DNA from 2 places in the Cyanobacterium sp. IPPAS B-1200 genome. Region 1 is predicted to be linked to the other one. Evidence: predicted binding sites of a transcription regulator. Region 1 holds the regulator's gene; the other holds the start of a gene.
The links. Region 1 encodes NtcA, which controls nitrogen genes in cyanobacteria. Its sites were predicted from a motif close to TTTGTANCNNNNGNTACAAA; they were not measured.
Positions count from the first base shown of each region.

Region 2: the regulator NtcA is predicted to act here: its motif matches at 1,881-1,900, upstream of A5482_RS01270 (DUF4278 domain-containing protein).

Region 1 is NZ_CP182899.1:718,490-721,917, forward strand. It holds gene A5482_RS03215 (TM2 domain-containing protein) at 1-409, opposite strand, end outside; gene fabI (enoyl-ACP reductase FabI) at 628-1,413, opposite strand; gene ntcA (global nitrogen regulator NtcA) at 1,560-2,237, shown strand; gene A5482_RS03230 (DNA phosphorothioation-associated protein 4) at 2,245-2,700, opposite strand; gene A5482_RS03235 (molybdenum cofactor guanylyltransferase) at 2,965-3,428, shown strand, end outside.
Region 2 is NZ_CP182899.1:290,556-293,983, reverse strand. It holds gene hmpF (pilus motility taxis protein HmpF) at 1-896, shown strand, start outside; gene A5482_RS01275 (hypothetical protein) at 956-1,696, shown strand; gene A5482_RS01270 (DUF4278 domain-containing protein) at 2,104-2,526, shown strand; gene A5482_RS01265 (aldo/keto reductase) at 2,529-3,428, opposite strand, start outside.

The DNA.
Region 1 (3,428 bases):
CCCTAGTCACTGACAATCTACCATTATGATTACTAGCCGTCTGCGCTAACTTAACCATAATCTCCTCATTAGATAGAGGTTTATTCTTGTCCTGCAATGGTTTTTGTAGATTAACCTCCATCACGGGAGGATGTGTCGAAGGAGTATAAATTTGATTAGGTGCATGAAACCCTCCCGCCAAATATTTTTCTTCAGGACTCATCCCTAATCTTCTTTGCATTTTCCAATTATGCTCCTCCACCATATCAGACATCAAAAAAAGATCTAATATTTGTCCGATGCCAAAAACCCCAAAAGTACATAGCCAAAATAGTCCACTGACGTACTTTTTATTATAAATACGATGTATTCCAGCAAAACCAGCTAACCAAAATAACCAAAATAGATAACTGGTGGGAACATTATTCATCAATCTGCCTCCGAAAAAAATACCGCAATAAAATATTTCTACCCTTCCATTGTGACTTGTCTTTTTCTTTTTTGTGCCGTCATGCAACAAAAAGCAATCCCAAAACCATGCACTGCAGTTAATTTAACTAAAATTTTGACCGAATTTTTTCGATAAAAAAAGCCCCCCACCCAAAAGGAAGAGGGACAGTTACGAACAAGAATTAAGAATAAAAAGACTTACCCTTGACTCATGCCCATAATTTCATAACCAGCATCCACATAGATAACCTGCCCAGTAATACCACTGGATAAATCACTACAAAGGAAAGCGGCCGCATTACCTACCTCCGTTTGAGTAACCGTGCGCTTGAGGGGGGCAGTGGCTTCTACATGGTGAATCATATCGAGGATACCCCCTACCGCAGAAGATGCAAGGGTACGAATAGGCCCGGCGGAAATAGCATTAACTCTCACATTTTGGGAACCTAATTCGGCAGCTAAATAACGCACACTCATTTCTAGGGCAGATTTGGCAATACCCATCACGTTGTAATTAGGGATTACTTTTACACCACCAAGATAGGTAAGGGTAACAATACTTGCCCCATCGGTTAATAATGGCTTGGCAGCTTGGGCAAGACTGGTTAGGGAGTAAGCACTAATATCAAGGGCAGTTTTAAAACCATCACGGGAAGTGTTGCTAAAATCACCCGTTAAGTCATCTTTTTGGGCGAAGGCTAAACAGTGAATGAGAATGTCAATTTTGCCCCATTTCTCTTTGATTGCGTTAAAAGTTTCTTCAATTTGAGCGTCGTCTTGGACATTACAAGGTAAGAAAACACTGGGATTAAGGGGTTCTACTAATTCTCCTACTTTTTTTTGAAAACGTCCTTTTTCATCAGGTAAGTAGGTAACGCCGATGTTTGCCCCTGCTTTGTGTAATTGTTGAGCAATACCCCATGCAATGGAGCGATTGTTGGCAATACCTGTAATGAGGGCGTTTTTTCCTGTTAAATCTAACATAATTAATAAATTTTATTGGTTGAAATAAAAGACAATGGTCTGTTAAAGCGATTAAACGATAAAATGGTTATCTAGTTTACACTTAAGCTATTTTCTTATAGAAAGCGTCATTTGCACGATCAATTATTAAATATTAACTACTGTCTATGCAACCAATACCTACTCAAGAGCAACCCCTCGCCTCGGTATTTCGTCAAATAGGAGGGGGAATGTACACCCCTGTGATGGAAAAGTTTGAACGGGGTAAAACTATTTTTTTTCCTGGAGATCCTGCGGAAAGGGTCTATTTTTTAGTTAAGGGGGCGGTGAAGTTATCTCGTCTCTATGAGGCTGGAGAGGAGATTACTGTGGCTCTTTTGAGGGAAAATAGTGTTTTTGGGGTTTTATCTTTGATTACGGGGCAAAAGAGCGATCGCTTTTACCATGCTGTAGCTTTTACCCCTGTGGAATTATTATCCGCTCCCATTGAGCATTTCCAACGTTCTTTAAAGGAAAATCCTGAGTTATCTCGTCTGATGTTGCAGGGTTTGTCTTCCCGTATTTTGCAAACAGAAATGATGATTGAAACCCTTGCCCACCGTGATATGGCTTCCCGTTTGGTCAGTTTTCTTTTGATTCTCTGTCGTGATTTTGGTATTCCTAGCCTAAATGGTATTACTATTGATCTTAAATTGTCCCATCAGGCGATCGCAGAGGCGATCGGTTCAACCCGTGTAACCGTTACCAGACTATTAGGAGAACTCCGCCAAGATGGCATGATTTCCATTACCAAGAAGAAAATCACCGTCCATAACCCCGTTGCCCTCAGCCAACAATTCGCCTAAAGGAATGTTACAAAAAACGACTTAAATCAAACTCTTGGGTAGGATTTGTATTGTGTCTTTCTTTATTCAAAAGCAGCAAAAGTCTTTCCTGATAATCGATCGCCCCTGTTAACTGTTCTTGTAAATAAGATAAACCGCCATTGGCATATTGTTCAAAAATATTTATCTTATCCTCATGCCCCCCATTCTCCGAAAATACATCTAAATTACCCATGGCGGTGATTGCCAAAACATTAATTAATAAATCATAACCACGGGACATGAAAACATCATAACTAATAGGGGAAGGCTCTTGGGCTATATGTTCAAGGGGTGAACGATAATCATATTTTTTACCCACCGCCGCAGCAAATGCCACAATATCAGCATAGGTTTCAAATATCCCCTCTGGGTTATCACTATTTAAAATTAAACTCTGCACGAAAGATGCTTTATTTTGGTCAATCCTAATCCTACTAGCCATATTTTTATTAATCAAAAATGGATAATTACTTGATAATTAAACTTTAATTTATCCAACATTGTTTGTACCAAAGATTTTAAATAACTGATGTTACGCAAAAATATAATTAATCATTTTGAGGTAGTAAAAGCGTTGGATGTTCACCCTATGTTCATACACGTGTTGGGGCAGGGGCTAGGAGTTGGGCAAGGGGCTTAAGCCCCTTGTTAAAATTTACAGATAAAACCTAACTTATAAATGAGTGCGTAACGTCAGTTAAATAATATGATTTCTGTGTTGATTTTAGCAGGGGGAAAAAGCTCCCGTATGGGCTTCGATAAGGCTTTAATAACTATTGATGGACAATATTTGTTGACTAAAACTTACGAAATCGCTACAGAATTAAGTGATCAAGTATTTATAATTACCTCCTCAGAACATCCATATCAGTCTATTTTTCCGAATACTACTAAATTTATCATTGAATCTTACCCCTACCAAGGGCCTTTAATCGCTTTTTGCCATGGATTATCTTTCATCAAAACTGAATGGGTTTTACTATTACCCTGTGATTTAATTTACCTTCATAGTCAAGAAATAAAATCATGGTTAAAACTATTATCCACAGTATCACCCGAAACAATTGCTTTGTTACCGCCCCATGAAAAAGGGTGGGAGTGTTTATGTGGTTTTTACCGCCATAGTTGTCTTCCATCCTTAAAAAAATCAATTAATGAGGGAAATAAGTC
Region 2 (3,428 bases), 430 kb from region 1:
CAAGGGAAGAATTAGCCAAAGCAAAATTTACCCTACAAAACATTAACAGCCAAATACAAGAAAAAGAAAGTCTTTTACGCCAATTTAATCTCACCAAAGAAGGTATCCACCGTTTACAAGAGGAAATCTACCTTTTAGGGGATGATGGAGAAGAGCAACAAGTGGATATTGAAGCCTTAGAAACTATGCCCCTAGGTGACTTAGAAGCCAAAGTAAATGAAGTAAAAGACGAAACTGCTAAGGTGGTTAATTTTGTTAATATGCAAGAAGAAGAATTAACCCTCCAAAGCGATGAAGTAAAAGAGATTCAAGAGAAAATTTATAGTGCCAGTGACGTAGATAAACTGAGTCTTGAAACTGAATTAGCGGATTCTCAAGAAGCTATGAAACTATTAAATGAAACTCTCGTGGGGCAAAGACGAAATCTTAAAAAGCAACAAAAGGTATTGAATGAGTATCTGAAAGTATTTAGTCGCCGTAAAGGAATTATTGATCTCGATTTTGCCGAGACAATTAATATTAAACCACTTCTAGCAGAAGTAAAAGGTCAACAAATGGAAATTGACCAAAAAATTGAGCATTTTACGAATGAATTAAATCAGTTAAAAAAAGCTCAACAAAACGAACAAGAAACCGTTAATTTTCAAGAAAATAATTATCAACAGACTGAAAATCAGTTGCAGTCAAATCAAGAAAATGTTGAAAATATGTGTCGTCACACTACAGAAATACAGGCAAAAGTTAACCTGTTAGAACAGGCATTACATCCCATTCAAGATCAATTAAATCATATTAGAAATAATGCCCAAAAACTTCAAGCGGATGTTGGACAAATTCATACAAAAGTAGAGGCTCAAAATAATGCGATGAATGAATTACAATCAATGTTAAATTAGGAGTTGAATGAAATTAACTTTAAGATTTAATTTGATAATTATAAGCTCTACAAGCCTCTATGAAAATTAGTTTTTTATCCCATAGATATGTTTTAATACTAGGCATTATTTTTCCCTCCTTTATGGGAATTAATAATACTCTTTTTGCTCAAAATATTGACCTAGAAAATAGACAACAACAATTTAACATTCCTGCTGATGTCATGGAAAATAGCCCTGTATGGCAAAAATGGGTAGAAGAAACTCCGAATTTATTAGATGAAATCAGAAATAAGCCTAGTTTTCCCACTCGACTGAGAATCGGTTATAGTGAGTTTCCTTCTAATAATGCCATTGGGGGAATTTCTGTGGGAATAGAAGATGTATTTATCGGTAAAACCCCTTTAACCTTCAGTGCCAAATATGCTACTTCCTTTGATGAAGAAGATAGTCAAGGAAATTCCTTAGAGCGTCGTTCTGTGAGTGCTAATTTAAACTACTATGTATTACCATTAGGGGGTTATTTTAACATTGCCCCAGTGGTGGGTTATCGCTCTATTACAACAAATGGTTATAGTACCGATGGTATAAACCTCGGAGTAAGAGTTGCGTTACCATTATCTCCCCAAGGGGCGGCAGATGTGTTTGTCACTCAAAATTTTGTAGGGTTGGGTAGTAGTAATGAAGTTGGTATTACAGAAATTACCGCTGCCTATGCCATTAACAAGAGTTTACGTTTATCTACCCAAATCGAGTGGCAAAATTCTATACAACAGGCAGACTCTCAAGTTAGTGTGGGTTTGGAATGGATGTTTAAATGATAATTAATAATTTATCATTCGTTACCTTGAAATTAAATAACAGTATTTCTACCCCTTTCTTTTGCCTGATATAAAGCATTATCTGCCCTAGAGATGAGGATTTCTTTGTTAGATAAGCCGTATCGCACTTTTATTTGTCATCAACTCTCCATTTTATTACAAAATACAACCAAAATAACAACTTTCTGTAACAATTGATACAGAAAAAATCCATCTTATTTAAAAGATGCTACATTGAGTATAGGGAAAAATATATCCCCCATAGCAAAGAGCGAATAATATCAACAGTGCTAAGACTCTATGGAAATAAGCACAAAAGATAACATCTAATCAGCACTGAGATGAAATTTTAACTAAGTTGATAAATAAATTTTTAAATAATTGAAAAGAGGTATAAATAAATGAAAATGTCCTACAGAGGAAATCAACATCAATCCAGTGAAACATCATTATTAGAAGTAAAAGAAGCAGATATATTAGGTAAATATAGAGGTGTCGAATGTCGCCAGAAACTTCCCCGACACATTCCCCAGTTACAACCAAAAATTTTCTTGACATATCGTGGTGTCGCCTATAGTAGTAATCCCAATGCGCAACCTTACTTTATTCCTCGCCAAGAGGAAAGGCAACAAGAAAAAGAATGTCTCTCCACTGTCAATGTTATCAGCGAAGAAACTAAATGTAATTTAGGTGCTATTCATCAAGCCAATTTGCGCCGTAATTTAGAACGTCGCATGGAAATAGCTCAAACCAATGAAAACTATCATTTGTTGGCAATGTTAAAAAAAGAAGCTGATGCCCTCGATGAGAAAAAAAGCATCAAATGTTAACCTTATGAGTTAAGCCAAGGTTTAGTAATTTCTTCTAATTGCGCCACCTCATCACTGCTTAAACTCCACCCCAATGCCCCTGTATTATCTTGGGCTTGTTTGGCATTTTTTGCCCCCGGAATAGGTATGACATTCTCCTGTGCCATTAACCAGTTAAGGGATACTTGGGCAGGGGTTTTCTGATATTTTTCTCCCAGTTGTTTTAAAAGTTCGAGTACGGGGGCAATTTTGCTTAAACCGCTGGAACTAAAACGAGAGTCCATTTTTCTAGCACCTTCTGGCTTAGTAGTATTATCAAGGTTATATTTTCCTGTTAGTAAACCTTGGGCTAGGGGGCTATAGGCAAGAAGAGTAATACCTAATTCTTGGGCGGTTTTGAGGATGCCTTTGGCTTCAATTTTGCGGGTAACGAGGGAATACTTTACTTGGTTAACGGCGAGGGGGATATTTCTTTTGGCAAGAATATCTTTTGCCCTTTTCATTTCTTCAGAGGAATAGTTACTAACTCCGATCGCCCCTATCCTACCTTTTTCCACTTCATCTGCCAAGGCATTCATGAGGTTATCTTGACTCATGAGCATAAAAGGCCAATGGACTTGATATAGGGGAATATAATCCATTTGTAGGTTTTTGAGACTTTGGGTAAGGGCATCAGCTACACAACCACCGAATAACCGCCAAGGTAGGGGGGCGTATTTGGTCGCAATGTCAATTTTTTGGTCTGTAGCCTTACAAAATTCTCCCAAAAGTTGCTCGGATTTACCACTGCCATATACCTCCGCAGTATCAAAAAAAGTTACTCCCCCCGCCACCGTTGCCTTAAATGCTTCTTCAATCTGGCTTTTACCATAGGTTTTGCCATAATCCCAGAAAAAGGAGTCTCCCCACGCCCATGTACCAAT